4 regions of the Oceanimonas sp. CAM02 genome follow, and region 2 is predicted to be linked to each of the others. Evidence: predicted binding sites of a transcription regulator. Region 2 holds the regulator's gene; each other region holds the start of a gene.
The links. Region 2 encodes sigma-54, which starts transcription at its own class of promoters, with help from an activator protein. Its sites were predicted from a motif close to TGGCACNGTTTTNGCTT; they were not measured.
Positions count from the first base shown of each region.

Region 1 (8,059 bases), on a different contig from region 2:
GTTTTTTCAGTGCTCGGCATATCAGCACTTGATGCTGTTCAGATAAACGCATAACTACCCCACTCGTTCATGCTCAAAGGCCATCATCTCTGCCGGTCAGACTTAGCATGAGTGTACCATGGCAGGCCGAAACTCGTCTTTTTGCCCTAAAGCATACCAAGCCCCTGGAGTGCAGGCGGCTTGCCCTGCCACTTGCCGCAAAGCGGCAACCCCAGTTTGCTGTAGCCGCCGCTGCTTCAGATTACAGGTACTGCTGGCCCATTTTTTGCATTCTATAAACACCATTTTGGCACCGAATTCAAAGGACACTTCATGAACATCACTGTATTTGGCTCGGGTTATGTGGGGCTGGTGGCGGCGGCCTGCCTGGCCGATGTGGGGCATTCAGTGATGTGCATGGACACCAACCCCGATCGCATTCATCGCCTTAACAACGGCCATATGCCCATTTATGAGCCGGGCCTTAAAGAGCTGGTAGCCGCCAACACAGCCGCGGGCAGGCTCATTTTCACCAGTGACACTCAGGCTGCGGTTAATGCCGGAGACATGCTATTTATTGCCGTGGGCACGCCCCCCGATGAAGACGGCAGCGCCGACCTGCAATATGTGCTGCAGGTGGCAGACAGCATAGGCCGGCATATGCAAACGCCCAAAATCATTGTTAACAAGTCGACCGTGCCGGTGGGTACAGCCGATAAAGTAACCGCAGTGGTATATGAGCAACTGAAAAAACGAGGCTCAAACCTGCACCTTGAAGTGTGCTCCAACCCTGAGTTTATGAAAGAAGGCTGCGCCATAGAAGACTTTACCCGGGGGCCGCGCATTATAGTGGGCACCGAATCGGAATGGGTAAAAAGCGCCATGCAGGAATGCTACGGTCCCTATAACCGCAACCGCGACAAACTGATGTTTATGGGCGTGCGGGCCGCGGAGCTCACCAAATATGCCGCCAATGCCATGCTGGCCACTAAAATCAGCTTTATGAATGAAATGGCCAACCTGGCCGAACACCTGCAGGTAGATATAGAAGAAGTGCGTCAGGGTATTGGCAGTGATCCGCGTATTGGTTACCACTTTATCTACCCGGGTTGTGGCTATGGCGGTTCCTGCTTTCCCAAGGATGTGCGCGCACTTTGCCACACCGCCGAGCAGGTAGATCAGCCCAGCCAGCTGCTGCGTGCCGTTGAAGCGGTTAATGAACGCCAAAAAACCGTCTTGTTTGAAAAGCTGAGTAACGCCTTTAACGGAGCGCTTGCCGGCAAAACCATCGCCGTCTGGGGCCTGGCATTCAAACCGGGCACAGACGATATGCGCGAGGCCCCCAGCCGGGTGCTGATGGAAGCACTCTGGCAGGCCGGTGCAAACATTCAGGCTTATGATCCCAAGGCTATGGACGAATGCCGGCGGCTATATTCAACACAACTAAAAACAACCCATAGCCAAGGCTTGCTCAGCCTGAGTGAAGATAAAGAAGATGCGGTAAAAAATGCTGACGCCTTAGTGATCTGCACCGAATGGAAAGAGTTCAGGGCGGTGGACTTTGGTTGGCTAAAACAGCAGCTGGGCTTTCCCGTCGTAGTGGATGGACGGAATCTGTATGAACCCGAAACGGCTCACAGGGCTGGGGTGATGTATCTTGGAGTGGGTAGAAAATAACATATTACGCTACCTTTACAGTTGTAAAGGTAGCGATTTTTATTAAGCAGGATTTACTGCGTATTCATGCCAGACCTTTCTGACGTCAATTAGCTCTACGCTTGTTTTAACTTTAAACACGCCAGCACTGTCAGTTCTTTCTACTACATCCAGAAAATCGAGCACACAATGGTATTGTGGTCGGTTCCAGAAGTCATGAATGAAAATAAGTGATTTATCCTGACTCTTGTTTTTTACGATATGTTCAATTGCCGTCATAACACAAGCTACTCTGAAGCGGCCATCTATCAGGATAAGGTCGAAAGATTGAGCATGCTCCAATATGGATTGGCTGTAAAGAGGGAACTTATCGTTTTGTTCTGTAAGTGGATATCCCCAGTCGCCAGTAGGTCCGATATCAACAACTTTTACCTGGCATTGTTGGCCGACTTTATCATGTAGTGCATTAACCCAGTTTGGATCGCTCTCCACACCCTCTACTCTTAATCCTTGCTCTGCCGCCCATACAGTAGAGCCGCCTGAGCCAAACTCAAAATAATGAGTTGCTCTTTTTAAATATGTTTTAAATAATTTTCGTTCATTTTCAGTCATGGCCGGGGAGTTGGGTATAGAAAGCCCTGCCACATTTTTATTTTCTCTGTGGTCACTATCTTCTTTCTTGGTTAATACTTTACTTTCTAAGTAAAGTTCAGCCTGATTTTTATTTAGTTTGTTCAGGAGTTGAAATGCGACGCCTTTTAAATCATAAAGTGCATCCAGAAGAAATGATAGTTTTTCTATTTGGTTGTCAGTGTAAGAACTCAGCTTTTTATTGTTAGGTATAAAAATTGCCTTTGCAGAGGCCAGCTCACTTTCTTCTGGCCTGTACTCAGCGTTTTTAAGAAGATTATGGTATCTTAGCTCATTGACTTTTAAAAGCCTAAAACCAAGGGTGGCTAGTTTTAAAATAAGTTTACCAAAATCAATCTGTGTTGAACTCTCAGGTGAAAAGTTTACTCCTATCTCAATCAGTAATGCATTAGCCAGCTTCTTCTTTCCGTGCTCAAGAATGGTCAGGTTATGATGCTGTCCATCAAGGATTAACCAATCGATATGATCCAGGCCTTCAATATCATCGATGCGGTTGCTGGTAACTGTGGTGGTGCTTACCAGTGCAGGCGGTTCTTGCTCCGGAATGATGGCATTCGGATCTGGTGTGTTTATCGGCAAGGTGGTAGAGCGCTCAGCTTCTACTGCCAGGGCCAGTTTCATCTCACTGCCGTCTCCCAGCACGGTAAGGGGGAAGTGCTGGAAATAGCCAGTATGCAGCAGCTGTTGCGCATTGCGTATTGCACCACCCGGATCCAGGCAAATGTAGTTTACACCACCTTTTCTTAAAAAATCTCTGAAATAAGGCCGACCGGCGAGTGTGGTGCCATGTTCAAGGGCAATAATCTGGCCGGTAAAGTTAAAGCTAAAACCAGCGTCTTTTGCCTGAATTGTTTCTTGCTCAGGTGCGGTTGGCAACTGAAGGGTTGCAGGTTGGTTCTCGTCTTCAAACTGGCAATTACCCTCCGCATCCAGTGTAAGTGCAGCGGGCGCTTTGCCTTCACAATGTCGCTGCCAGATGGCGCGCATGGCGTTGGAGAAATGGCGGGCAAAGCTCTTGGCATCACATAAAGGGGATTCCAGCAGAGCATTGCGCAGGTGTTTGCGAATATTGGCCAGGTTTTCCGGGTCATTAGCCAGGTTTACAACCAGATCGCAGTATTCTTCCCAGCTATTGGCTACCAGCTGACCAAGCCCTACATGGGTTAAGTGGGTAGCAGAGTGGCGACCGGCGAAGGTGGGACCCGGGTATGTAACAACAGGCACACCCATAAACATGGCTTCACAGGTAGTCAGCCCGCCGGAGTAAGGCCAGGGATCCAGCGCAATATCTACCTTGTTGTAGGCCTTTAGTAACTCCTGATGGTTGGATGGTCCTTCTATAATAAGACGCTCGGTGCTAATACCAAAGCCAGACATAGTGGCTGTGATATTATCGACCAGGGTCGGGCTATTAAACTGGTAGCTTTTTAAAAACAAGCGGGAGTTGGGTAAGCGATGCATAATGTTCGCCCACTGCTCCAGCACCACGGCATTGATTTTTTGCGGATTATTAAAGCACCCTAGAGTTACGTAGCCATTGTGCAGCACAGGAGGAGAAAAGACATCGTGACTGTATGCGGGAGCTTCGTAGCACACATAACCATGGGGCATGCGGATGAGTTTTTCAGTATACCACTCATCTACACTTTCTGGAGTCTCTACTGAATCGGACAGTAGATAATCCATGGTGCTGAGGCCGGTTGTGTTGATCAGTCCGCCAACCCATTTTATTAAAATTGGTGCTGGTTTCATGACCATGGTAGGTAATCTGCTACCTCCCATATGACCACTTAAATCAAATAGAATGTCGATCTTGTCGCTGGCTATTTTTTCAGCCAGTTGTGTATTGCCCAGATGATCAATGGTATCCCACTGGGTAACACACTTTTTTATCCGACGGGTAATGGTATCCTCTTTAAGATTGGTGCTATAGGCGAACAGTTCAAGCTCTTGATTTGTAAGGTGCTCTAAAATTCGAGTGATCATTTGCCCTACTGGATGGGTGCGAAAACCATCCGACACCATACCAATCCGCAGTTTCCTATTGTATTTTCTGTCGCGTTCGCCCAACTCAACAGCTTTTAGCGCTCGGGCATACTTTTGCTCCCAGCGTGTTACCAGGTTGAATATTTTTTGTGGTGTTGAATACGGAATATAGTGTTGAAGTAAAATTAGATTGTTATAAGCTGAGTCATCTTTTTTTTCTGACATTTCTGCTGCTTTTAGATAATACGCCTCTGCCTGCTCAAACAGTCCTAGGCTTTGATGCAGCATTCCCAGGTTACTCCATATATAAGCACTAGCTTGACCAAGTGTAATCACCTTTTGCAGCGTTTCTATGGCCTCATTATAACGGAATAATTCATTCAGTATCAGGCTTTTATGATTAAGCACTTGTACGTCTGTGGGGGCCAGTTTTTCGGCTTGCTCAATGTAGCCGAGGGCATTTTTGTTTTGCTTGCGCCGATAATAGAGGTTGGCGAGCTGAACCAAGGCTTGAATATCTTCAGGGAACTGATGATGAATATCCTTAAGTTGTGTTTGTAAATGCTCTAAATCGTTAATTTCCTGATACAGTCTGGCCAGTATCCACGCTACTTCCTGTGAACCTGGATATTGTTGCAGTATGGTTTCAGCCATGTTGATAGCTGCTTGCTGTTGTCCCTCTGTTAGCAGGGCCCTGAGCTGGGTGAGTTGTTGGTCTAATGTGTGCATTTTGATAGCCATATGAACGTTTCCAATACCATGGTGGCATGGTAGAGGCTTATTGTCTGGTTGCAAACCAAAAAGCTCAAGGTTCTGGTCAGTGAGTCGATACGTAAGAGACGCGTAAGACAGGTGTCATGAGTAAGGGTGGCAGTAGCGAGGAGCCGTAGACGCTTTGGCGCAAGAAGAAAAATCGAAAAAATTCTAAAGGTTTTCAGAGGCTGCCGATAACCTAAGCAACAACACTACACCGGGTGACCGGACTCAATAGACCAGGAGTTTATTATGGCGATAACAGTCAACACCAACGTAACCGGCATGGTTGCCCAGCGTAACCTCACCAAGTCCAGTAACCATCTGGCCACCTCCATGGAGCGTCTGGCCACCGGCAGCCGCATCAACTCCGCCAAGGACGATGCCGCCGGCCTGCAGATCTCTAACCGGCTGAACTCTCAGGCTCGAGGTCTGGGTGTGGCGATGAAAAACGCCCAGGATGGTAACTCTATTATTCAGACCGCCGAAGGCGCCTTGGGTGAAACCACCGAGATTCTGCAACGTATGCGCGATCTGGTGGTTCAGGGAGCCAATGATACCAACTCAGATGCAGACCGAGAGGCTATTCAAGAAGAGCTCAAAGAGTTGGTGGCTGAAATTGATAATATCGCTTGTACTACCAAGTTTGGTGGACAAAAAGTCTTAAATGGTGACTTTTCCAGCAAAACACTGCAGATCGGTGCAGATATGGGAGAAACCCTTGAAATTAAAATATCAAAAGCGGATGCATCTTCACTGAGTGTAAGTGCTGGTGACCTAACTAATATCATAGGAACTGCTGCTACAGGCTCTTATGCTGACTTCTGTGCTGCCATTTCAAAACTGGATTCAGCGATTAAGACCGTCGATGGAGAGCGTGCCAAAATGGGTGCTACCCAGAATCGTCTGGAAAGCACCATCAATAACCTGGCGAATACCCGTGAAAACGTTACTGCCGGTATGTCGCGTATCAAGGACGTGGACTTTGCTCAGGAAACCGTGAACCTGACCAAGCAGCAAATTCTGCAGCAGGCCGGTACTTCCATTTTGGCCCAGGCCAAGCAAATTCCGCAGGCGGCGCTGTCGCTGCTGGGCTAACATAGTCACTAAGTTCCGGAGGGCCAGGCCCTCCGGTTTTTCGTTATTTAGCTTAGGGTGTTGCTGCAGTATCACGTTAAGCTAAGTGGCGCTGCTATCAGGCCAGATTTGAGGAAAAAATAATGGATACCACTCCGCTCACTCAAAAGACAGCATACAGTACAGACACCTCTATCCGGCCGGTGGCTTCCCAGTCTTCAGCAGGCAATGTAAGCACGCAAACCGCCGGAGCGGTGCAGGCGCTGGAGAAATCTGCCGCCGGTCAGAGCCGGGCACAGAGCGAGCAGAAGGAAACTCAGCTTAGCGCCGAACAGTTGACGGAAATGGCTGAGCAGATGGATGAGTTTGTGGGCACCTTTAACCGGGGCCTCAAGTTCAGGGTGGATGAAGACTCCGGCCGCAATGTGGTGTCGGTGGTGGATACCAGCAACGGTGAAGTGGTGCGGCAGATCCCCACAGAAGAGTTGCTGCAGGTTATCAGCCGGCTGGCAGAAGCCAGTGGTGGTCTGATAGACGTAAAAGCATAGGAGGTTAGTATGGCGGGTATTCAGCTGCCGGGCGTAGGTTCTGGTTTTCCCATTCAAAGCTTTGTTGATGCCACAGTGCAGGCCGAGCGTGCGCCCAAAGAGAACGCGCTTAACCGCAAGCAAGAGAGTCTGGACGTTAGAATTTCTTCTTATGCATCCCTTAAAAAAGAGCTGGATGCGTTTCAGAAGTCACTGAAAGATCTCACCTCCAAAGAAGCGTTTCAAAAGCGCTCTGTCACTCTTTCCAATGAAGGTTTTTTTACCGCCAAAGCCGATAAAAACGCGGTTGCCGGTAGCTATACCCTCAAGGTTGAGCAATTGGCTCAGGCCCATAAAGTGGGTTCCGGCTATGTAAGTGGTGATATTAAAGACAACCTGGGCGCGGGCAGCATCACTCTTGGTATGGGAGCTGAGTCTTTTACTGTCGATGTGACGGCGGATAAAAGCTCATTGGCTGATATTGCAAAGGCTATCAACCAGTCTGATGACAACACCGGCGTAAGCGCGACAGTGGTCACTGACGATAACGGCCCCCGTCTTGTACTGTTTGGTGACAAAACCGGTCAGGAAAATCAAATCAGCGTGAGTGCCAGCGGTGATGCCGGCCTTACCGATATTTTTTCTTCCGCCAATATGAAGCCGGTGCAAGCCGCGCAAGATGCCATCGTCAATATCGACGGCGCAACGGTTACTCGCAGTTCCAACGAAATTAAGGACGCCATTGCAGGCGTTACCCTCAATCTGGACAAGCTTAATAATACCGACGACCCCACCACCAAACTTACCATTGGGTACGATAAAGAGTCGGTCACCGAGAACCTCAAAAAGTTTGTTGAGTCTTACAACAAAATTATCAGTACCACCAAAAAACTGACCAGTTTCGATCCGGAGAGCAAGGCCGCGGGTCCGCTTAACGGCGACACCCTAGTGCGCAATATTACCTCTGAGTTGCGAAATGCATTGGGGGCAGAAGTAGAGGGAGCCAGCAGCTCGCTGAAGTCTTTGTCGGATTTGGGGATCACTACCAAGCGGGACGGTACGCTGGAAATTGATAACGATGTACTGGATGAGCATATCGCCAACAATTTCGACGGCATCGGCCGTTTGTTCGACGGCGACAGCGGCCTGGCCAGCAAGCTGGATGAGATGCTGGAAGGGTTTACCGGTCGTGAAGGCATACTCACCACCAAGGACGAATCGCTGAACAGTCAGCTCAGTAAACTGAACAAGCAACGGGCCGACTTTGAAGACCGTATGCTGAAGTTTGAAGACCGGGTATTTCGCCAATACAATGCCATGGATCAGATGATCGCCGACATGAATAATCAGATGAACAGCATGATGTCGATGCTTGGCACTGGTGGCATGTTGTAACCTGGGGAGCCTTTATGTCTCAGCCACTATTACAG
Region 1 is NZ_JAWJBK010000004.1:153,349-161,407, forward strand. Features, by position in the region: gene R0I78_RS01070 (nucleotidyltransferase domain-containing protein) at 1-52, opposite strand, end outside; gene R0I78_RS01075 (UDP-glucose/GDP-mannose dehydrogenase family protein) at 313-1,656, shown strand; gene R0I78_RS01080 (tetratricopeptide repeat protein) at 1,699-4,926, opposite strand; gene R0I78_RS01085 (flagellin) at 5,278-6,123, shown strand; gene R0I78_RS01090 (flagellar protein FlaG) at 6,246-6,650, shown strand; gene fliD (flagellar filament capping protein FliD) at 6,660-8,024, shown strand; gene R0I78_RS01100 (hypothetical protein) at 8,039-8,059, shown strand, end outside.
Region 1: R0I78_RS01085 (flagellin) is a predicted target of sigma-54. The motif match lies at 5,036-5,052, and genes of this name have one in related genera.

Region 2 (8,059 bases):
CTCGGTGTCGCTCATGGTCAGCGGAATGGCTTCGACTGTGGTATCCATGGCTTCGGCCACCGTCGTAGTGGGGGACTGTACGACCAGACTGGCGAGAGAAATATCACCCAGCAAGCGGTTATGCTGATCCACCACATACAGGGTATCCGTGCCTTCCGGCAGCTCGTTGTGCAGCCGCAGATAGCGCAGTACCACCTCTATGGTGACGTCCGGGCGCAAACTGATGAACTCGGTATTCATCAGTGAGCCGGCAGTGTCTTCCGGATAGGACAGCGCCAGCTCGGCTCTGTGCCTGTCCTGCTCGTCCATCTCGGTGAGCACCTGATTGAACAGCTGCTCGGGCAAATCCCGCAACACATAAGCCAGATCGTCCGACTCCATGTCTTCCAGTGCCACTGCCAGCTTTTCCGGCGCCATCAGCCGGATAATGCCATCGCGTACCTCTTCTGACAGCTCTTCCAGAATTTCGCCGTAATCGTCGGGGTCAATCAGTTGCCATAACACTTTGCGGCTGGGGGCAGGAGAAGACTCCAGCAGCCAGGCTACGTCGCCGGGGCGCATTTGCTGCAGCATGCGGCGCACATGCACGAACATGCCGCTGTTCAGCGCCTGAGTAATGGCTTCCAGGTGATCCGGTGTGCTGCTCTGATCTGCGGCGTCTGTCATGATCCCGAATTATTCCGATTCGTTAAAGCGTGCCGCCACCAGCTGCTCTACCGCATTCAGGGCGGCTTCGGCTTCCGGCCCTTCTGCCATCACCCTGATGGCCTGTCCCTGAGCGGTTTCCAGCATCAGCAGGCCCATCACGCTGTTGGCGGGAGCCTGTTTCTGCTGATTGCAGACGGTAACTTCAGCATCAAACTGCTGAGTAAGTTGCACCAGTTGTATGGCAGCCCGGGCGTGTAATCCGAGCTTGTTGACGATTTTCAGATCCCGTTCAATTTTCGGCATGGCGCTTTTCCAGCGTGCGGTGGCGCAGTTGCACACTCTTGCCCATCTGGCTAAACACCCTTGCCAGCTGCTCGGCGATAAATACAGAACGGTGCTGTCCGCCGGTACAGCCGATGGAGACGGTGACATAGCTGCGATTATTACGCTCCAGATGAGGCATCCAGGTGATCAGCAGATTTTCCAGCTGCCACAGGTATTTCATGACTTCCGGCTGACTGCTGAGGTAGTCGGCCACCGGCTGATCCTTACCTGTGTAAGGACGCAGCTCGGCAATCCAATGAGGATTGGGCAGAAAGCGGGCATCAAACACAAAGTCAGCATCTTTGGAAACGCCATATTTGTAACCAAAAGACTCAAATACCCAGTTCAGCTCTTTTTCTTTTTTGCCAAGAATACGCTCGCGAATAATTTCGCTGAGATCGTGAATGCTTAAGCTTGAGGTGTCGATACGCAGATCCGCATCGGAAGACAAGGGGGCCAGCAGATGAGTTTCTTCGCGAATGGCCTCATCCAGAGTCAGGCTGTGGCGCGAGAGAGGGTGCAGTCGCCGCGTATCGCCAAAGCGGCGGATCAATACTGCGTTTTCGGCATCAATAAAGAAACTGGATACCTGCACCTCGTCCATGGCCCGCACTTCGGCCAGAAAGGCTTCCAGCTTATCGGGGCTGTCGGGCAGGTTGCGCACATCTATACTCACCGCAACCGCGCCGGGCCGGTTCTGGCGCAGGCGGACCAGCTCAGGCAGTAACTCAACCGGCAGGTTATCGACGCAGTAGTGACCCAGATCTTCAAGCACCCGCAGGGCGACGGTTTTACCGGACCCGGAACGACCACTCACAATCACCAGCTGCATATAGGCTCCTTCAGGCAGAAATCATGATTTGATAAAGCTCTTCGTCACTGCCGGCCTGACGCAGCTGCCGGCAAATCTGTTTGTTGCTGAGCTTTTCAGCAATTAAGGACAGCGTTTTCAGATGTTGTTTACATTCCTGCTCCGGCACCAGCAGCGCAAACACCAGACCAACCGGCTGATTGTCGATGGCATCAAATTCTACCGGTTCGGCAAAAGTCAGCAGTACCGCGGTCGCCTTGTTGTCATTGCCAATACGACCATGAGGTATGGCAATGCCATTACCGATGCCGGTAGTGCCCATCTTTTCACGGGCCAGCAAACAGTCAAAAAGCGGCTGGCTGCCGATATTCAAATGTTCGGCAGCCAGCTCGCTGATAATTTCCAGAGCACGCTTCTTGCTCGTGCAGGGAACTGCACTGCGCGTGCAGTCCCTGCTTAGTATGTCGGCGACTTCCATGGTTACTTTTGCTTGAGCTTCTCTTTGTGTTTGATGATCTGACGATCCAGCTTGTCAATGAGTCCGTCGATGGCGGCATACATATTTTCATGCTGGGCGTTGGCAAACAGCTCACCACCACTGACGTGCAGTTTGGCTTCGGCAATTTGCTGCATTTTTTCTACATTAAGGATGACGTGCACATTGGTAATGTGGTCGAAGTGGCGCTCCAGCCGGGTAAACTTGCTATTAACATAGTCACGCAGTGCATCTGTGATTTCTACATGGTGTCCGGTCAGGTTAATTTGCATAACGTCTTCCTTCTGTCGTTGCCTTTAAACCAGGCGTTTACGCTGATTGGAAGGGGGGATGGCCAGTGACTCCCTGTACTTGGCGATGGTACGCCTGGCCACCTTAATCCCCTGCTCGGCCAGCAACTGAGCAATCTTACTGTCACTCAGCGGCTTGGCCGGGTTTTCTGCTCCGACCAGCTTTTTGATCAGAGCACGAATTGCCGTGGATGAACATTCACCACCATCGTCGGTGCCCACATGACTGGAGAAGAAATACTTAAGCTCAAACACGCCCCGGGGCGAGTGCAGAAACTTTTGTGTGGTCACGCGTGAGATGGTGGACTCATGCATCTCTACTGCCTCGGCCACATGGTTCAGCACCATGGGCTTCATGGCCTCTTCTCCATACTCAAAGAATGCCTGTTGTTGTTCAACAATACAATTGGCAACCTTGAGCAGCGTCTCATTTCGGCTGTCGAGACTTTTAAGGAACCACTTGGCATCCTGCAGATGATTACGAATAAACTGGCCGTCTTCACTATTGCGGGGCTTGTCGGCAAGTGCGGCATAGGTCTGATTCAGGCGTACCTTGGGCATGGCCTCCGGGTTGAGTTCCACGACCCAGGCACCGTTGCGTTTGGTGACCACCACATCCGGAATAACATATTCGGAGCTGCCCTGAATAATGCTGCTGCCGGGGCGGGGTTCAAGCTGCTGGATCAGATTCAGAACTTCTCTCAGCTCGTCTTCTTTCAGCCTGGTCTTGCGCTGCAGAGTACGGTAGTCGCGGTTACCCAGCAGATCCATGTGCTGTTCCAGCAGCAACCGGGCTTCTGCCAGCCAGGGGGTGCTGGCGGGAAACTGGTCGAGCTGAATACACAGGCATTCCTGCACGCTGCGGGCAGCTACGCCGATGGGATCGAAATGCTGAATGCGTTTGAGCACGGCTTCTACTTCGTCGGCTTCAATGCCCAGCTCGTCGGCCGAGGCTGCAGCTAACAGTTCGTCAATATCGGCGGTGAGATAGCCTGCATCGTCCACGGCATCGATAATCGCAAGGGCAATGGCCTGATCGGTATCACTGAAGGGAGTCAGGTTCATTTGCCAGATCAGGTAATCCTGCAGCGTTTCGGTGGTTTCTCCCTGATAGACATTATCTTCCAGCCCTTCCGGCAGACCGGCACCACCACTGACCGGAGAGGCGGTATAAACTTCCTCCCAGCTGGTGTCCATGGGCAGCTCTTCAGAAAGCTGATTACGTTCCATGGCGCTGTCTGCGGCAATTTGCTCCTCGTTGCGATTATCCTCAACCCTGATACTGTCCGGCTCCTCCTGCTCCAGCAGCGGATTACTGTCCAGTGCCTGCTGAATTTCCTGCTGCAGCTCAAGGCTGGACAGCTGCAGCAGACGAATGGCCTGTTGCAGCTGAGGGGTCATGGTCAGTTGCTGGCCAAGGCGTAACTGAAGAGTCGGCTTCATGTATGCTAACGTCCTTCCATATCAACCGCGCGAAGCGGTGCCTTCAGAGGCTGAATTGTTCACCAAGATAGACTTTCTTGACCTGCTCATTGGCCAGGATTTCAGCTGGTGTGCCAGCAGCAATACGGTGCCCGTGGCTGACAATATAGGCCTTTTCACATACATCCAGCGTCTCACGCACATTGTGATCGGTGATCAGTACGCCCAGGCCTCGATCTTTCAGATGTAATATAATTTTCTTAATATCAAGCACAGAGATGGGATCAACGCCGGCAAAAGGTTCATCAAGCAGAATAAAGCGCGGATCTGCCGCCAGTGCCCGGGCAATTTCCACCCGCCGGCGTTCACCACCGGACAGACTCATACCGAGACTGTCACGAATATGGACAATATTGAACTCTTCCAGCAGCTGTTCCATTTTTTCGTTACGGCCGTCGGCGTTCAGATCCTTGCGGGTCTGCAGTACGGCCATCAGGTTATCGGCCACGCTCAGGCGGCGAAAAATGGACGCTTCCTGAGGCAGATAGCCAATGCCGGCGCGGGCCCGCACATGCATAGGCTCATGGCTGATGTCATTGTCGTCTATGGTGATGCTGCCTGCATCCCGCTGCACCAGGCCTACAATCATGTAAAAGGAAGTGGTTTTGCCGGCACCGTTGGGGCCGAGCAATCCCACTATCTGGCCCGTATTTACCGTCAGGCTGACATCTGCCACTACCTTGCGGCCTTTGTAGCTTTTCTGCAGCCCGCGTGCTTTAAGTCTGGCCATGTCAGTCGTTACTCTGGTTGTCGAAATTCTGCACCTGCTCCGGCAGAAAGATGGTGGTTACCCTGTCTTTGCCGCCCTGGCTCTCGGCTTCCATTTGTTCCTTGTCGATAAAGTAGCGGATACGGTAGCCGGTAACGATGTTATCGTCCTGCTTAAGCTCCGCCTCCCGGATCAGGGTGATGGTGCGGGCCGCCATGTCATAGTGAATTTCCCGTGCCTGTGCCTGTACCGGCTTGCCGTTATTGAGCACTTGCCGGTAAGTAGCCGGATTGCCCCTGGCGGTCATGGACTGCAGCCCCTGCTCATTGCGGATCACGACCAGTTCACTGGCACGCACATCTATGCTGCCCTGTTTCACCACTACATTATCGGTAAAGGTCACCTTGTTTTCGGCCAGCTCCACCAGCTGGCGGCCAGCGTCTATGGTAACCGGCTGACGATAGTCACTGTCTTTGGCCTGCACCTGACCCAGGCCCAGCAGGCCGCCAAGACTAAGGATTAAAGTAAGTTGCCCGGGTTTCATTCAGTAGTTCCACCGTTTGTTGATCAAGCTTGCCCAGCAGGCCTGTGCCTTGCGCCTGATACTGCGAGCTTTCCAGTCTTACTGTCTGATCGGAACGCAGCCTGTTGTTAATAAAATCCATCTCCAGATATTCGGTGGTCAGGGTTTCCACCAGCGCATCCGGTTGCAGCCCTTTGCCCACTACATTGCTGGTCAGCACCGCATTATCGCCGGTGTTGATGGTGCCGTTATCACCGCTGAGACGCCATTGCGGCTGGCCGTCAGGAGAATAAAGCAAGATAACAGGTTTTTTCATCAGGGTCATGGAGAGGGACTCGTAGTACTCTGCCTGCTCCGCTTCCATGCCGCGATAGGGCAGCCCCTGTCGGTTGTACTGTATGCTGCTGAGGTTCGTTGCCACAAAATCGGGCTGAAAATCCTGTTCGTTTACCATGATGGTCTGATCGTTGCGAAACCATTGCCAGGTGATCAGCGCGGCCACAAACAGACCGGCAAATATCCAGGTCTGACGGTTCATACGCTCATGCCCTCAGCCTGTGCCAGTATGCCTTGAGCATCCAGCAACAGATCGCACAATTCACGGACGGCACCGTGTCCGCCGGTGGTGCGGGTAATGTAGCCAGCGCGCCGCAGCACCAGCGGATGCGCATCGGCCACTGCCACCCCCAGCCCGCAGTCCTGCATCACCGGCAGATCCACCACGTCATCGCCGATATAGGCCACCTGTTGTGCTGTCAGCTGCAGGTGATCAAGCAGCTCACCATAGCTGCGCAGTTTATCACTCTGACCCTGATAGATATGGCGCACACCCAATGCGTTCATGCGATCCGTGACGATGCGTGAGTTGCGTCCGGTGATCACCGCCACCTCGATGCCGGCGTTAAGCAGTGCCTTGATACCAAAGCCGTCACGGGTGGAAAAACTCTTGTATTCCTCACCGTCATTGCCCAGATAAATCATGCCGTCAGACAGCACGCCGTCCACATCACAGATCAGCAGGCGAATTTGTTTAAGTTGCTGCCAGATCTCCTGGCTGATATCACCATAAAGGGTCTGCACTGTCATCAGATCACTCCTGCGCGTAACAAGTCGTGCATATTAAAGGCACCGATAGGACGCTGCTGTTCATCCAATACCAGCAGACCACTGATTTTTTTCTCTTCCATCAGGTTAACGGCTTCTGCTGCCAGCATGCCCGGAGGAACCGTCGTGCAGCCTTTGGTCATCACCTGCTCGATGCGGGTGTTGTGTACATCCACTTTTTGATCAAGGGTCCGGCGCAGATCACCATCAGTATAGATGCCAGCCAGCCGGCCCTGATCATCGACGACGGCAGTAAAGCCCATACCAGTGCGGCCAATTTCCAGCAGTGCTTCTATCACCAGAGTATGCAGGCCCACACTGGGTACCTTGTCTTCCTTGTGCATGATGTCGGCCACCCGCAGCAGCAGCCGCTTACCCAGGGCTCCGCCGGGATGGCTGAGGGCAAAGTCGTCGGCAGTAAAGCCACGGGCTTCAAGCAGCGCGACCGCCAATGCATCGCCCATGGCCAGGGCCGCCGTGGTACTGGCGGTGGGAGCCAGCCCGAGCGGGCAGGCTTCCTGCTCGACGCGAGTACACAAATGTACATCTGCCTCCCGGGCCATGGTGGATTCAGGCTTGCCGGTCATGCAGATGAGTTTAAGACCACGCCGGCGCAGCACCGGCAACAGTGCGATAATTTCCTCGCTTTCGCCGGAGTTGGACAGCGCCAGCACCACATCCTTGCTGTCTATCATACCCAGATCACCATGGCTGGCTTCTCCCGGGTGAACATAAAAAGCAGGAGTGCCGGTACTGGCCAGGGTAGCAGCGATTTTATTGGCAATATGGCCTGATTTTCCCATGCCGGTGACAATGACCTTGCCGGGACATTCAAACATCAGCCGGCAGGCCTTGTTAAAAGATTCATCCAGATATTGAGAAAGGCCCTCCAGGGCTGCCTTTTCAATATCCAGAACACGTTGGGCAGTGGTGCGATAATCAAATTCAGCTGACATGAGGTTCTCCGCATTAAGGCCGCGACATTATAGAAAAGCCGGGGCCGAGAAGCGACCGGCTTGGTGCATTTGCCCGAGGGCTGCTCTGGTCAGAGGGTGGCGCAAATCGGTGTGCTGTAGTTGCTGATAGTCAGCCGAACTCATACAATCACTTCTTTTTTGCGGGGACATAGCGTGAGTCAAAGCCTTGTTGAAATAAGGGATCTTTGCTTCAGCCGTGGTGATCGACCTCTTTATGAGGGCATCAGCATGGACATTCCGCGTGGAAAGATCACCGCCATTATGGGCCCCAGCGGCATTGGCAAGACCACACTGCTGCGCCTGATTGGCGGCCAGATCAAGCCCGACAGCGGCAAAATACTCTTTGATGGTGCATCCATTCCTGCTCTGGGCCGCAAGCAGTTGTACGACGTACGTCGCCGTATGGGCATGTTGTTTCAGAGCGGAGCGCTGTTTACCGGTATGTCAGTATTTGACAATGTGGCTTTTCCGCTGCGTGAGCATAGCGGTCTGCCGGAAGCCATTATTCATACGTTAGTCATGATGAAGCTGGAAGCGGTCGGCTTACGTGGTGCGGCCGCGTTATTTCCGGCGGAGCTGTCGGGAGGCATGGCCCGGCGCGCGGCGCTGGCCCGGAGTATAGCGCTGGATCCCGAGTTGATTATGTACGATGAGCCTTTTGCCGGCCAGGATCCCATCAGTATGGGCGTACTGGT
Region 2 is NZ_JAWJBK010000027.1:41,866-49,924, forward strand. Features, by position in the region: gene mgtE (magnesium transporter) at 1-666, opposite strand, end outside; gene R0I78_RS09055 (HPr family phosphocarrier protein) at 676-951, opposite strand; gene rapZ (RNase adapter RapZ) at 938-1,804, opposite strand; gene ptsN (PTS IIA-like nitrogen regulatory protein PtsN) at 1,815-2,261, opposite strand; gene hpf (ribosome hibernation promoting factor) at 2,264-2,551, opposite strand; gene R0I78_RS09075 (RNA polymerase factor sigma-54) at 2,576-4,012, opposite strand; gene lptB (LPS export ABC transporter ATP-binding protein) at 4,056-4,781, opposite strand; gene lptA (lipopolysaccharide transport periplasmic protein LptA) at 4,783-5,304, opposite strand; gene lptC (LPS export ABC transporter periplasmic protein LptC) at 5,273-5,821, opposite strand; gene kdsC (3-deoxy-manno-octulosonate-8-phosphatase KdsC) at 5,818-6,372, opposite strand; gene R0I78_RS09100 (KpsF/GutQ family sugar-phosphate isomerase) at 6,369-7,343, opposite strand; gene mlaF (phospholipid ABC transporter ATP-binding protein MlaF) at 7,518-8,059, shown strand, end outside.

Region 3 (8,059 bases), on a different contig from region 2:
CTTCAGGCGTTCCAGCCAGAGGTGATTGCGCCGGGCCAGCAGCTCTTGCTCTATAAAGCCGGTTAATGCCGGGCTTTGCTCTTCCTGCAACAGGGCCAGCAGTGCTTGTTCATCACCTTTCAGCCAGGTGTTGAGCAGATGTTCAAGATGCGGCTGCATTTGCTCCAGCTCGTCCAGGCTGTGAGTGATAAAGTCGCGCTCCAGTCCGCGCTCATGCAGCGAGGCCAGCAATTCCATCACCAGCGCCGGTGATTCCAACCCGGCCACGGGCAGATTTTGCTGCCGGGCCCGCAGCCGCAATTGCATGTCGACTCCTTGCCGAGTGTGAAAGCCGAGCTCCCGGGCTTTTAACTGTGTCAGCTGCAGTGCGGCAAACCAGGGCGGCAGCTGACGCAGCATGGGCTGGCCGCTGGCATTCACTGCCTGTTCAAGCTTTGCGGTAAGCTCAGGTCCCAGACGCTCGGGCCAGTGTGTATTCGGGGTGATTACATGGGAGAAATCGCTGCTTTTAAGGGTGAGCGGATCAATTTCCAGCAACAGCAATTCGCTGTTATCCAGTGCCTTCAACACAGGTGCAGGCAACTGGCTTAACCGCTCATCGGCAATATGCACAGAGCCGAACAGCCACAACTGCTGCTCGCCTTTTTGTGCCTGCCACAGCGCCGGAGCCGCCAGCACAGAGCCACACCACAGCCACAATAGCCATAATCCGGTTTTCATATTTTCTCCTCAGCCGCCGGCTTTTAACATTAGCCGGTCGAGGGCGGCTGTGCTCATAAACCGGCGCAGCCAGCCCAGCATTTTGGTGGGCCGGGTCACCGGATAACGGGCTTTGGGGCTGGCGCTGGTCAGGGCGTGCAGCACAGGGGGCAGGCAGGCTTGTGCCGGCAGGCTGTAGCGAGAGCTGGGGCCGGGCTTCTCCAGCCGGGCCAGCGTTTGTTCATAGTCGGCCCGGTGACGGCTGTCCTTCATATTGATGTGACGGAGAAAAGCGGCGCGGGCATTGGCCCTGAACTGAGTTTCAATGGGGCCTGGCTCCAGCAGACTCACATGCACAGAAGTGCCGGCAAGCTCCAGCCGCAGTGTGTCTGTGTAGCCTTCCAGGGCAAACTTGGAGGCGTTATAGGCACCGCGATACTTCATGGCTACCAGCCCCAGTACCGAGCTGTTCTGAATGATGCGGCCTTCACCAGCCTGCAGCATCAGGGGCAACACTAGCCGAGTGAGGTGATGGGTGCCAAACAAATTGGTATTGAACTGCTCCCGCAGTGCCTCGGTGGGCAGATCTTCAAGGGAACCGGGCTGGCCGTAGGCACCGTTATTAAACAGGCCATAAAGGGTGCCATTGGTGTAAGCCAGAGCCTGCTCCAGGCCCTGCTCTATGCTGGAATCGTCTGCCAGGTCCAGCAATACCGCCTGTAGCCCTTCCTGCTCCAGCTGCAATACATCCTGCGGCCGGCGGGCGGAAGCCACCACATTAAAGCCTTGTTGCTTAAGATAGTGAGCGGCGGCATGGCCAATGCCGGAAGAGCAGCCGGTAATCAGCACGGATTTAGACATTAATGACTCCCAGTTTGAACCGAAGTCGTCAATGTAGCAAAAAGGAAAGCGTCACTGAATGGCGTCCCCGGCAGGAATCGAACCTGCATCTAACCCTTAGGAGGGGCTTGTTTTATCCATTAAACTACGGGGACGAAGCGGGCACAATATTGCAAATTTCCCTTTGCGGCGCAATATATTGCCGCCCGTTTGCCGGTTATATAAGCAGGCTTACCATAGCTGCACCAGTCGGTCTCCGGGAGTGACTGGTGTTATTTTGGCTTCCTGGCCGGCGGGCACCAGAATGCTGTAGCCTGCATGGCTTTGCTGCACCACAAAGGTGGCTCCGGAGGTGCTTTCGCTGTAATAGCCCGGTGTGAGTTGCCGTCTGTGCATCAGAGTAAACTTATCTCCGGTCTGAATGCCTTCGCGCCGGCCCAAATCCATTAAAATGCCGTCGCCTGACTGCTGCATAATATTACCCACCGCCTTGATACAGGCCTGAGCCTTGACCAGATCCCGGCTGACATTTTGCAAAAGCTGATTAACCGCCTGACCATAAGCAGAGTGCCAGAAGCTTTGCTGGTGCACATTTACCTTGTCGTGCTTTTTATAATCCCAGCTGGAGCGGGTCTGATAATCTCGTTGCAGCAGCACATCACCAGTGAGGCTGTCTTCCAGCACAATGCGCATGCGAAACTCCCGGGGAATGTCGGAAAAGGTCCACTTGGTCCAGTGGCCGTCTTCAATACTGATGTCCTCAATGCTGCCGCTCAGCAGCAGTCTGGCTTGCCGGCGTGATGTTAGCATATCACTGCCTTTACGCAGCCCGGCGTCTCTGGGCAGGGCGGTGTCCGTGTCCAGTGGCTGACCGGTAGATGACGTAATATTGACGGCGGGTGTCAGCATCGACGATAACCGGCTGCTGATGGCCGCACCCAGTTCATAAATTTGACCCGTGCTGCCCTGCTCGGGATGACGCAGGGTAATGGCGGTCAGTGCCAGGCCGGGACGATAGCGGCCGGCGCATTGTTCCTGCCGGCGTTCACCGGGCCAGATATCGGCCCGTACTGTCAGCCACAGCCGGCCCTGTTTTTTGCGCTCGTCAATAATCAGGTAATCCATCAGTTCGCCCTGAGCAGAAATATCCAGCTGCTGACCGCCGTAGGTACCATTGGTGGCAGACTGCATGGTATTCAGGGAAGCGCCGGACTGTAGCAGGGCATCGCTCAGGGCCTGTTCCAGTGCCTGCTGACGCGCTGTCTCTGTGCCCAGACTGAGCGGTGCTGAGCCCTCGGCCTGATACCAGTCGGCATGAGTAAAAAAGGGAGACAGCAGCAACAATGAGGCAAAGACATTTTTGAGCACGGCGGTATCCTGTGTAAAAGTAAAGAGCGTCAATTAAACATCGAACACTCAGCAAGAAGATGGCAAGGTTTATGCAATATTCTTGCCGGGTAAAGTTATGCTGTTTTTGGCCGATACTCGATTAGTTTCCTGAACTCAGTTTTTAAACCACGGAGCCTGTTAATGACAAGAGCCCTTATTCTGGTCACTGTGCTGGGGTTATCGGCCTGTAGCGGTGAGCCCAGGTTTGACAGCCGGCATCATTACCTGCCTCATGATCATGCGGCCCATTATGTCAGCCATCAACCCCTGGGCTCCACGCCGGCACCGGCCCGCGCTCCGCGGCATACCCAGGACGGTATTCCCATGCGCATGAGCGCCGGTGCCCGCAGTGTATATTTGCCGGAAGCCGGTCCTTCACTGGTGGGCGGGCAAACTCAGCTGCAGCAGCATATGTCAGCACTGGCCTACCGGCTGGTATCATCGGCTCACCAGATGAACCGGCAGGCAGGCATTGCAGTGAGCGGTTTTGTCAGTCAGGAGGATTACACTACTCAGGACGAGTTTGGTCGTCTGCTGTCAGAAACCATGATGTTTCAGCTTAATCAGTACGGCCTTAAGGTTGTCGATTTTAAGGCTCTGCCGTTTATTCGCATTACTCCTGAAGGTGATATCAGCACCAGCCGGGATTATCGGCAGCTCAGTGGTAAAATTGGTGCCCAGTATCTTCTGCATGGCACCATCAGCGAGACGCAGGGAGGCAGGCTAGTGAATGCTCGGCTGATCACCATGGCGGATCATGCTGTGGTAGCCAGTGCACAGCAGTTTATTCCGAGCTATCTGGTGGCCGCCATGCTCGACACCCGCGGCCCGCAGGTGCCTGACCATATACGGAGACGTTATGCGAAATAAGCTGATAACCCTGTTGACCCTGGTGTTTCTTGGCGGTTGTGTGGGGCAGGGCAGTGGTGCCACACCGGCCAGAAACCATATTTATGCCGTGGGTTATGCCCCTATCAGTTTACAGCGGCCGGCGGATTATCAGCAGAAACTGCTGCATGCCATGCGGGCGTCGCGGCTGGATGCCTATCGTGAACTGAGTGAGCAGCTGAGCGGTGTGATGATCTCCAGCTCCAGTGAAATGAACAGTAACGTATTACAGGACGGACCGGTAAACAGTGCCAGCCGGGGCGTGGTGCGCGGTGCCAGAGTGGTAAACAGCTACCCGGACGGCGACATGTATGTGACCGAGCTGGAGCTGGATCTGGCGTTGTATGAAAAACTGCGCCGGGGCGGGCGCTGACAGACAGTAAACAGACAACTCTGCCCAAGCCCAAAGCAGCAGTGGGGATTGCCGTAGCCGACCATAAAATGCCATGGATGGCATTTTCGAGCGTACATGGGGCGAGCTTGCTCGCCGTGACGAAGTAAAAAGCCTGACCGAACATTTAGTATGTTCGCAGCAGGTATTTTTAGTGAGTGGCCTTCACCGAAGCGTGTCGGTGGAGTGCAACCGCACTGATGCTTCGCTCTGCAGTTTAAACTTTGAAGCCGGAGCCTTTATTAATGCCCTTGGTGTGACCTTTTTGATCATAGGTCATGCTCTGGCGCTCGTGCAGCCGGCTGAGAATATTGGCCAGCTGGCGAGTGCCGGCAAGGGACTGCTCCAGCACCTGTCCGGCAACGTCGTTGCGCTCCTGACAAGTGGTCATTAATGCACGCAATGCATCAACCCTGGGTTTAAACTCAGTGCCCAGCAGAGCTACATCGGGGTGGTTGCACAGGCTGGCATCGGTGGCCTGAATATCGGCCAGCAGTTGCTGTTTCTGCTCGGTAAGAGGAGGGAGTTCCAGCGCCTTGCGCTGAACGATCAGCTCAAGCTCCTGCTCAGTGATCGCCAGCAGGCGCTCAAGTTGAGAATGTTGTTGGGTCAGCAGCGTATCAAGGCTCATTAATACAGAGACTCTATGTCGTTTTCAAGGCTGATAATATTACCGGCAAGACGCTCGGCATTCACCTGATAGCTGCCTTCATTGACTGCTTTTTTAATGGCGTCAAGGCGGGCGCTGTTATCGGTGCCGTCCCCGGCAGACAGACTTTGCTGCATGCGGTTAAGTTGTCTGGCCTCTGCCGTGAGCGTGACTTCATCTCGCCCGGCAACGGCTTTGGGTTCGCCACTGTTGCCGGTAGTAGCGGATGCACTTTTCTGCGGATATTTGTTTCCGCTGACCGGACCGTTATGAAATCCGGGAGGAAGCTTGTCTATGGCCATGGTCTTGTGTCCTGATTTGCTGCTGTCACACCGGTTATCGGCTGGCCCTTGTGCAACTTTAGCAGAATTTACAGACCCACCTTTACTACTCCGGCCTCGCTGATGCGCCCTTGTATCTGGCGGCCCGAACGGCTGTTGCGTACGCGAATGGTCTCATTAAAGGTGCCGTCTTCATCGGCCACGCCCTGAGTCCGGATAGACAGGCCGCCGTTTTCTGCCACTATGGTAACTTTGTCTCCTTTGCATACCACACACAGCTGGCTGGCCAGAATCGGCCTGCCCGGGCGCAGATCCCGCTTGCTGCGGGTGCCCACCAGAGCCTGAATATTATCAAATACGTCCCCTCTTACCAGCACTTCATCCTGGTAGCTTATCTGCAGCTGAGCCGGCTGCAGCAGAGTATTACGAGAGATAGGATCAGCAGCCGTCACCACGGGTTTAAGTACTTTTACCCGCACCGGCACAAACAGTTGCCAGCCGGGTTGCTCATGGCACTGTACAAACACATGAGTATTACGCCGCACTTCACCACTGCCGCGGATCTCTGCGGTAAGCATGCCGGGGCATTCACTCAGCTGCAGCCGGGTATCTATGCTTGAAGCCTCAATGATTACCTTGTCATCAGGGCCTGCCTGGACAAAATCGCTCACATAGTTTTCTGCGTAATGACGGATACTGTCGTGTATGCTGGTCTGAGCCGTTACCAGGGCCGGTAATAACGTGAATACAAGGCTTAAAAAAACAGGTATGCATGGCTTGTTATGGTAGTTAGGCAAAAAACCGTTAAGCATCGTTACTCCGTTGCCGATAGTACATAAATCATGACTGGTCCCATCTTTGCCGCTATGAAGTGGCACTGGCACATGGCCGGTGTTAAGCTAGAACCATCGTATTTTGCTGCATAAAGCATGCCATTGAACTGGCGGGCAGACAGCTAAATCTCATTCCGGAGGCTGAATAATGGCGGGTGTACTCGACTCGGTAAACCAGAGAACACAACTGGTGGGGCAAAACCGGCTGGAACTATTATTGTTCAGGCTTAACGGTCGCCAACGATTTGGCATCAACGTATTTAAGGTCAAGGAAGTGTTGCAATGCCCACGGCTCAGTGGCTTGCCTCAGCGTCATCCGGTTATTCGGGGTGTATCCAATGTTCGTGGCCAGACCATTTCCATTATTGACCTGAGCAAGGCCATGGGGGGGCGGCCGATAGAGCAAACCGAAGACAGCTTTGTCATTATCTCCGAGTACAACCGTTCGGTGCAGGGGTTTCTTGTCAGCTCGGTAGAGCGCATCATCAACGTCAACTGGGAGTCGATCTTGCCACCACCCAAAGGGGCCGGTCGCTTCAACTACATGACGGCCGTCACCGAAATAGACGGTGAGCTGGTGGAAATTCTCGATGTGGAAAAAATTCTTGATGAAATTTCTCCTGCCAGCACAGATGTTGACGCAGCGATTATTGAACGCTCAAAAGAAAATGCTGCCGAGCACAAGCCTGTTCTTATTGCAGATGATTCTTCCGTGGCCCGCCGTCAGGTAGTAAAGGCGGTTGAATCTCTGGGGCTTAAGTGTATTGTGACGGAAAATGGCCGGCAGGCGCTGAACAAGCTCAAAGAACTGGCTGCCAACGGTCCGATTCATGAGCAGTTATCATTGGTGATTTCCGATGTGGAAATGCCAGAAATGGATGGCTACACGCTTACCGCCGAGATTCGAAGCAATCCTGCGCTTAAGGGCTTGCATGTGATTCTGCATACTTCACTCAGTGGCGTATTTAACAAGGCGCTGGTTGAAAAGGTCGGAGCCGATAATTTTATCGCCAAGTTTCAGCCTGATGAGCTGGCCAGTGCAGTCAATGATGCACTCTAATTTTTGAAGGTGTAATAGCACGGATGAAAAATTTCACCGACGAGCAGTATTTGGCGTTTTGCCGGTTTCTTGAAAGCAACACCGGTATCGTCCTTGGAGCCAGCAAGCAATATCTTGTTAAAAGCCGGCTTTCACCGCTGATGTCTCGTTTTGGTATTGAATCCATGGGAGTGCTGATAGAGCGCTCCATGCAGCCTCGGGAGCGTGAACTGAAAACGGCCGTGGTTGATGCCATGACCACCAACGAAACACTTTGGTTCCGTGACAGCTACCCCTTTACTCAGCTGAGTGACCGTTTATTTCCGGAGTTGGCGAAACCCGGTAAATCACTGCGTGTCTGGTCTGCGGCCTGCTCATCGGGGCAGGAGCCTTATTCCATTGCCATGACGGCACAGGAGTACATGAGCCGGCGGCCGGGTGCCTTGCCGGGGCTGCAAATTATTGCCACTGATATTTCAGCCACCATGCTGGAACAGTGCAAACTGGGCATTTATGACAGCCTGTCTCTGGCCAGGGGCCTGTCTCCGGAGCGACGCAGCCGGTTCTTTACCGCGCTTGATAATGGCCGTATGCAGCTGCAGCCTGCCATTCGCAATATGGTCAGCTTTCGGCCCTACAACCTGCTCGACAGCTACAGTTCGCTGGGCAAGTTCGACATTATATTTTGCCGTAACGTACTGATTTACTTCTCTCCCGAGAATAAATCCAAGATCCTTAACCAGTTTGCCGGCTCTCTTAATCCGGGGGGCTATCTGCTGCTGGGTGCGTCTGAGTCACTTACCGGTCTTTCCGACAAGTTTGAAATGATCCGCTGCAGCCCCGGCATTATCTATCGCCTTAAATAATTTCACCTTGCCGTCCTTAAAGCACCTCAGTGTTAACTGAAGGTGCTTTTTATTTATGGCACGACTCTTGCTTTACTTTTTCCTGTGTGAGTACTTCAGATTCCGGTCACTATGACGCAGGAGGGTGGCGGTGACGATTTCTTTCGACAAGGCATTTGGCGTGCATCAGCATGCACTGGTGGCC
Region 3 is NZ_JAWJBK010000004.1:116,455-124,513, forward strand. Features, by position in the region: gene R0I78_RS00880 (TraB/GumN family protein) at 1-720, opposite strand, end outside; gene R0I78_RS00885 (SDR family oxidoreductase) at 730-1,560, opposite strand; tRNA gene R0I78_RS00890 (tRNA-Arg) at 1,620-1,694, opposite strand; gene R0I78_RS00895 (flagellar assembly protein T N-terminal domain-containing protein) at 1,771-2,907, opposite strand; gene R0I78_RS00900 (FlgO family outer membrane protein) at 3,070-3,798, shown strand; gene R0I78_RS00905 (LPP20 family lipoprotein) at 3,788-4,189, shown strand; gene R0I78_RS00910 (flagella synthesis protein FlgN) at 4,425-4,838, opposite strand; gene flgM (flagellar biosynthesis anti-sigma factor FlgM) at 4,838-5,158, opposite strand; gene flgA (flagellar basal body P-ring formation chaperone FlgA) at 5,227-5,949, opposite strand; gene R0I78_RS00925 (chemotaxis protein CheV) at 6,119-7,030, shown strand; gene R0I78_RS00930 (CheR family methyltransferase) at 7,054-7,875, shown strand; gene flgB (flagellar basal body rod protein FlgB) at 8,006-8,059, shown strand, end outside.
Region 3: flgA (flagellar basal body P-ring formation chaperone FlgA) is a predicted target of sigma-54. The motif match lies at 6,056-6,072, and genes of this name have one in related genera.

Region 4 (8,059 bases), on a different contig from region 2:
GCGGATAACTCCCAGATGATCTCACAAATGACGTCTTTCACCACGGCTGACGGCATTAATAACATGAGTCAGCAGCTTTCCGGGCTGAGTGAGGTCATGACCTCCAGCCAGGCACTGCAGGCCTCCAGCCTGGTGGGGCAGAAGGTGCTGGTGCCCAGCTCCATGACCTACTGGGACAATAATGAACCGGTAGACGGCGTTGTGGTAGCGGGTTCAGGAGCCTCCAATGTGCTGATTCGCATCGAGAATGAAAAGGGCGAGCTGGTGCGCACCATACCGCTGGAAGGCGATCAGCGCGGCAACGTCAACTTCAGCTGGGACGGCATGAATGACGCCGGCGAGCCGGCGGCTACCGGCAAATACAACATCAAGGTCAGCGGCCTGATCGACGGCCAGCGTGAGGAGCTGAATGCGCTGGCTTTTGGCAAAGTGGACAGCGTGACCCTGGGCAGTGCCGACAGCCCCACTCTGGTCAACCTGGCGGGCCTGGGCGGCCTGCCGCTTAATCAAATTCTGGAAATAGCCAGCCGCAAGGCGGCGTAAGGAGTACTTATGTCTTTTAATATTGCACTCAGCGGCGTTAATGCGGCCCAGAAAGATCTGGACGTGACCGCCAATAACATTGCCAACGTCAATACCATTGGCTTTAAAGAGTCCCGGGCCGAGTTTGCCGATGTGTATGCCAACTCCATTTTCGCTAATGCCAAAACACAAACGGGCAGCGGCGTGCAAACCGCTGCCGTGTCACAGCAGTTTCATCAGGGTGCGCTGCAGTTCACCAACAACTCGCTGGATATGGCCATCAACGGCAGTGGCTTTTTTGTGATGTCCAATGAAATTGGTTCACTGGACCGCACCTTTACCCGTGCCGGTGCCTTTCGCCTGAACGACGAAGGTTATGTCACCAACTCACAGGGTAACTTTCTGCAAACCTACAAGGCCAATGCTGACGGCACGCCCGCAGGTCTGGGCCTGAACTCGACCCAAGCGCTGAAAATTCCGGACAAGGCGGGTGAGCCCAAAATGACCGGTGAAGTGAGAACTGGTTTGAATCTACCTGCAAAAGCTAATGTCATTACCGGCGCTTTTGATGCCGCAGACTCTTCTACATATACATCTTCTACTTCAATGACTATCTATGATTCATTGGGAGAAACACATACGCTGACGCAGTATTTTGTAAAAGTTGGCCCTAACCCTGATGCAACCCCCGCTGTTACAGAGAACAAATGGGAAATGCGTGTTCATGTTGACGGTACTGATGTTCTGGCTACCTCACCGCAGGAGCTTGAGTTTAATACATCTGGTGAACTAACACCTGCAACCATAACAGCTCTTGCCAACCTGGAAACTAAAGAGTTGAACTTCACTAATGGCTCACAAACGGATCAGAAGATTAAAATTAAAATCGATTCTGCCACCTTGAACGCCGGTGCCTTTGAAGTAACTTCCAACAGTCAGGACGGCAATACTGTAGGCCGGCTGACCAAGGTGGACGTAGGCCCGGACGGCCTGGTGCGGGCGACCTATAGTAACGGCAGCACCGAAAACTTAGGGATCGTGGCTATGGCGCGCTTCCCGAATGATCAGGGCCTGACCCAGATTGGTGATACGCAGTGGCGGGAATCCCTGTTGTCTGGTGAAGCGGTGACTGGTCAGCCCAATACCGGTATTTTCGGCAAGGTGAGCGTGGCCTCACTGGAGCAGTCCAACACCAACCTGACCACAGAGCTGGTGGATTTGATTACCGCTCAGCGCAACTTCCAGGCCAACTCCCGTGCACTGGAAGTGAACAGCACACTGCAGCAGACCATACTGCAAATCCGTTAATTCAAGCTGAAAGCCGGAAGCTGGAAGCTGGAAGAAAAGCCCGGGATCGAAAACCCGGGTTTTTTATGTTTTTACTTCAAGCTGATAGCTTCTTACTTCTGGCTATAGTGGCATTTTTTTTGCATGTATTTTATACATTACTCAGTCGGCCAACCACGGAGCTGAAATGGATCACCTGCTGTATATCGCCATGTCGGGTGCCAAAGAGAATATGCACAGTGTCTCTTTGCGCGCCAATAACCTGGCCAACGCCAATACCACCGGCTTTCGTGCCGATCTGGAGCAGGCCCGGGCCATGCAGGCCTTTGGCGAGGGGCTGCCTAGCCGGGTATTTGCCATGACGGAAAGCCCGGGGCAAAACTTTGCCGCCGGCCCCATTCAAACCACGGGGCGGGATCTTGACGTGGCAGTGGCCGGTGACGGTTGGCTGGCGGTAGAAGCCGCAGACGGCACCGAAGCCTACACTCGCTTTGGTAACCTGCAGGTCTCGGTAGAAGGCCTGTTGCAAACCAGCACCGGCCTCAATGTGCTGGATGACGGCGGCAATCCCATCGTATTGCCGTTGCCGCTGGAAAAAATGGAAATCAATAAAGACGGTACCATCTTTGCGCGGCTGGAAGGTGAAGCCCCCAACGGCGGTGCCGAGCTGCAGCGCATAAAAACCGTGCTGCCCGCCAATGATGAAATAGAAAAAGGCAATGACGGCCTGTTTCGCCGCAAAGACGGTGAAGCCGAGCCTGCCTCGGCCCAGGTGCAGCTGATTGCCGGCGCGCTGGAAGGCAGCAACGTCAACCCTATTGCCGAAATGACCCATATGATCGATTTGCAACGGCGCTTTGAGACTCAGCTAAAAATGATGAGTCACGCCGAAGAGAACGACAAAGCCCACGCCCAGCTGCTGCGTATTGGTTAAAGGAGAGCAGAATGAACCCCGCCTTGTGGATTAGCAAAACCGGGCTTGATGCCCAGCAGACCAATATCTCGGTGACCTCCAACAACCTGGCCAACGCCAGTACCGTTGGGTTTAAAAAGGGCCGGGCCATCTTTGAAGATCTGCTCTATCAGAATGTACATCAGCCCGGCGGTCGCGCCACCGCCGACAGCAACCTGCCTTCGGGCCTGATGGTAGGGGCGGGCAGCAAGGTGGTCGCTACGCAAAAAACCTTTACTCAAGGGAGCGTTCAGACCACAGACAATGCCCTGGATGTGATGATCGACGGCCGTGGCTTTTTTGAAGTGCTGCTGCCCGACGGCACCACAGGATACACCCGCAACGGTCAGTTTGCCCTGAACGATGAAGGCATTATCGTCACGCCCGGCAATGGCTATCCGCTGCTGCCGGAAATGCAGATCCCGGAAAATGCCCAGAGCATCAGCGTGGGCACCAACGGAGAAGTCTCGGTACAGCTGGCGGGTCAGGCCGAGGGACAAGTCATCGGTCAGATTATTGTCACCGATTTTGCCAACCCCGCCGGTCTGCAGCCCAAGGGGGAAAACCTCTATCTGGAAACCCAGTCCAGCGGTGCGCCGCTGCAGGGCATTGCCGGGGCTGACGGATTTGGCACCCTTAAGCAGGGCATGCTGGAAACCTCCAACGTGAACGTGACCGAAGAGCTGGTCAACCTGATCCAAGCTCAGCGGGTGTATGAAATGAACTCCAAGGTTATTTCTGCCGTGGACGACATGCTGGCCTATGTGAACCAGCAACTGTAATGCGAGGTGGGTAATGAAGCTTGTTCTGATCGTGACTGCCGGTCTGCTGCTGAGCGCCTGCACCTCCACGCCCTATACTCCCAAGCCTGACGATCCGGCCTACGCGCCGGTGATGCCCGGGCCTGGCCATGAGCAGTTGGAGCCCAACGGTGCCATTTTTCAGGACAACTACGCCAACAGCCTCTATTCCGATATAAAAGCCCATCGGGTAGGGGACATTATTACCGTCGATCTGTCCGAGTCGACCCGTGCGCAAAAACGGGCCACGACTCAGCAGGCTAAAGACAGTGGTATTAATATCAATCCGCTCAACATCGGTGGCCAGCCGATTAATATTGCCGGCTATCCGGTGACTGCCAGCATGTCGAGCAGTAATGAATTCGACGGCCAGGCCAATACCAATCAGAGTAACAGCCTGCAGGGCAGCATTACCGTGAGCGTGGCGCAGGTACTGCCCAACGGTAACCTGATGGTGCAGGGTGAAAAATGGCTGATGCTCAATACCGGTGAAGAATATGTGCGCATCAGCGGCATGATACGGCCGCAAGACATCAGCTCCGACAACAGAGTGGAATCCACCCGCGTGGCCAATGCCCGCATTTATTATGGCGGTACCGGCGACTTTGCCAACACCCAGAACCGCGGCTGGCTGGCCAAATTCTTTAACAGCCCCTGGTTTCCGTTTTAATGAGGCTTAATGCATGAAAGGGCTTACCGCAATTTTACTGGGCATGGCACTGCTGGCATTACCGGCACAGGCTGCCCGTATCAAGGACATCAGCTCGGTGGCCGGCGTACGGGCCAACCAGTTGGTGGGCTATGGTCTGGTGGTGGGTCTGCCTGGCACGGGCGAGCGCAACAACGCCTTTGCCCAGCAAACCTTTCGCACCATGCTCACCAACTTCGGCATTACCGTGCCGGATAATATGCGGCCTAAAATGAATGATGTGGCGCCGGTGGCGGTGCATGCGGAGTTGCCGCCTTTTGCCAAGCCCGGGCAGACCATAGACGTGACCGTCTCGGCCATTGGTGAAGCCAAAAGCCTGCGTGGCGGCAGCCTGTTGCAGACCTTTCTGAAAGGGGTAGACGGCCGGGTGTATGCCCTGGCCCAGGGCAGCCTGGTGGTGGGCGGCCTGGGTGCCGAAGGGGCCGATGGCTCTTCCATTATGATCAACACGCCCACGGTAGGCCGTATTCCCGCCGGCGGCATGGTGGAGCGGGAAGTGCCCAGCTCCTTTGCCCGTGGCGACACCATCACCTTTAATCTGCACAGATCCGACTTTACCACCGCCAAACGCATGGCACAGGTGATCAACGATCTGGTGGGCCCGGCCACGGCTCAGGCGCTGGATGCCACTTCCGTGACCGTTTATGCGCCTCGCGATCCCGGTCAGCGCGTCAGTTTTTTGTCAACGCTGGAAAACCTGACGGTGGATGTGGCCGATGAAGCCGCCAAAATTATTGTGAACTCCCGTACCGGCACTGTGGTGATTGGTCAGCAGGTGCAGCTGAAACCGGCAGCCATTACGCACGGCGGCCTGATCATTACCATCAACGAAAACCCGCAGGTATCCCAGCCCAATGCGCTGGCTGGCGGTAATACGGTAGTGGTGCCCAACTCCGGCATTAACGTGGAGCAGCAGGACGGCCGCATGTTCAAGCTGGACACCGGCACCACCCTGGACGATCTGGTGCAGGCAGTGAATCAGGTGGGCGTGGCCCCGGGCGATCTGGTGGCCATTCTTGAAGCCTTGCGTCAGGCCGGGGCCATTCAGGGTGAACTGGTGATTATCTGACGGCATTAACCGGAGGCCGCATGAAAAACCTCGATACAGTGCAAAATAGTCTGCTGGCCAACGACATTCAGAGCCTGGACCGGCTGCGTCAGCAGGGCTTTGAGCAGGACAGAGGCAAGGCGCTGGATGAAGCTGCCCGCCAGTTTGAAAGCCTGTTTACCCAGCAGTTGTTCAAGTCGATGCGCGATGCCAACAAGGTATTTGAATCAGACAGCCCCATGAACAGCCGTTATACCCAGTTCTATCAGGATATGCACGATCAGCAGATGAGCAGTGAGCTCAGCCGGCAGGGCAGTCTGGGGCTGGCTGATCTGATAGTGCGCCAGCTGGGGGGCGGTGAAGACGCCAGTGCGGCCACCGAAGCCCGCCATTTCAGCCTGGATAATGTGCGCCGTATTAATGGCAAGGTAGTGCGGCCGCCGGACGCTGAGCAGACAGACAACGCCAGACCGCCGCTGAAAGCGGCAAAAAATGCTCCCGAGGATGCCGTTACCCTGACGGCAGGTCAAAAATTTGACTCACCGGAAGAGTTTGTGCGTCGCCTGTTACCCGCCGCCACTGCCGCCGGTGAGCGGCTGGGGCTGGATCCCAAAGCCATGCTGGCGCAGGCGGCGCTGGAAACCGGCTGGGGCAAAAAGATCATCGGCAGAAAAAATGGCGAGTCCAGCCATAATCTTTTTGGCATCAAGGCCGATAAAAGCTGGAAAGAGCAAAAAACCTGGGTCAGCACGCTGGAATATGAGCAGGGCGTGGCCGTTAAGGTACAGGCACCGTTCAGATCCTATGCCTCATTCAATGACAGCTTTAACGATTATGTGCAGTTTCTGAATGACAACCCCCGCTACGGCCAGGCACTGGAGCAAACCGGCTCACCGCGGCAATATTTCAAGGCCCTGCAGCAGGCGGGCTATGCGACCGATCCTAACTATGCCAGCAAGCTGAGTGCGGTGCTCGACACCGTGAACCGGCTGGCATCACAAGCATAAGGACACATCATGGCTGTTGATATGTATCAAACCGGAGTAAGCGGCCTGCTGGCGGCACAGGCCCAGCTGGCCACTACCGGTCATAACATTGCCAACGTCAACACCGAAGGCTACAACCGGCAGCGGGCCGAACAGGCCACCACAATGCACATGTTTTCCGGTGGCAACTTTTACGGTACCGGCACCCGGGTAACCGACGTAACCCGCATGTATCAGGAATATGCCTTTCGTGATGTGCTGGTCAACAATACCGAAAAAGCCGGTGCCGAAGCCCTGTATAATCACCTTACCTATCTCGACAAAACCATGACCAGTGTGAACGCCGGTCTGGCCAGCAGTCTGGATGATCTCTACGGCGCCATTAACGCGGTAGCCGATAACCCGGGCAACCTGGGCAACCGTGAGCTGATGCTGGCCAACGCCCAGGACATAGTCGATCACTTCAACGAGTTTTACAGCTCGCTGGAGCAGGAAAAAATGATCAAAAACCGGGATATCGAATCCCGGGCCGATCATATCAGTTCGCTCACCGCCGGCATCGCCGAACTGAACCAGCAGATTATGAACGCCGGCCAGAACGGGACTCCCAATGATCTGCTGGATCAGCGCGATCGGTTGCTGCAGGATCTGGGTAAACAGGTGCAGATCACCACACTGAAAGACAGCAACGGCATGATCTCCGTGATGCTGAACGGCCGGGAACCGCTGGTCTCCGGTAATCAGGCCTATCAAATGGAAGTGCGTGCCGGCTCACCGGATCATCAGCAAACCGAGCTGTATCTGGTGCCCCCCAACAGCAATGGTCAGGCCACCCGCATCAAGGGCAGCCAGGCCCTGGGCGGCGAAATGGGAGCACTGTTTCACTACCGGGATCAGGTGCTTGGGCCCAACCTCAGCGACATGGGCAAAACCGCCATCGCCATTGCCGATGCCTTTAATAAAATTCAGACACAGGGCGTGGATCTGAACGGTGAGCCCGGCAAAAACATGTTTAACGACATCAATGACCCGGAAGCCATGGCCAAGCGTTTTGTGGGCAACAACCCCAATGTGACCGGCGAGGTGGAGATTACCGATACCGGCAAGCTGACCGGCGGGGAATACAGCCTGAAACGTCAGACAGATGGTTCTTTTGTGTTTACTGATGTGGTGACCGGGACCCAGACTATAGTTCCTGCCTCTGATATTGGTGCCGATGGCAAAATCACACCTAAAGGGCTTGGTTTTAGTTTGACGCTTACAGAAACTCCAGCTGGCTCCCTTGCCCCAGGCGATGAAATGCTGGTTCAGCCGACTCGCCAAGGCGCCATCGATCTGGAATTGAAACTGAACACCGGCGATCAGATTGCCGCCTCCGGCTCGCTGATGGTCAGCCCCAATGGGGATAATACGGGAACGGCCAAGGTTTCAGTGAGCATGGTCGATTCAGCGACGGCCAATGCTCTTAGTTATCCGTTGACGCTTAAAGTCACCGATAACGCAGGTACACTGGAATATCATATTCACGAGGGCGTTAATAGTAATCAAGTATTTCCAGATAATGATGGAAAGTTTACCTTCAGTGGTATTGAAATAACCCTAAAAGGCGATCCCAAAGCCTTCGATCAATTTGAAATCCGTCAGGCCGGTGGCTCGGGCAATAACGAAAACGCCCTGGCTTTTGCCGAGCTGCAAAACAAGAAGTGGCTGAACAATGGCAAGTCTACCGTGACTGACAGCCTGAACCAGACTGCC
Region 4 is NZ_JAWJBK010000004.1:125,440-133,498, forward strand. Features, by position in the region: gene R0I78_RS00945 (flagellar hook assembly protein FlgD) at 1-543, shown strand, start outside; gene flgE (flagellar hook protein FlgE) at 553-1,830, shown strand; gene flgF (flagellar basal-body rod protein FlgF) at 1,997-2,743, shown strand; gene flgG (flagellar basal-body rod protein FlgG) at 2,755-3,543, shown strand; gene flgH (flagellar basal body L-ring protein FlgH) at 3,557-4,231, shown strand; gene R0I78_RS00970 (flagellar basal body P-ring protein FlgI) at 4,245-5,339, shown strand; gene flgJ (flagellar assembly peptidoglycan hydrolase FlgJ) at 5,360-6,325, shown strand; gene flgK (flagellar hook-associated protein FlgK) at 6,335-8,059, shown strand, end outside.
Region 4: flgF (flagellar basal-body rod protein FlgF) is a predicted target of sigma-54. The motif match lies at 1,939-1,955, and genes of this name have one in related genera.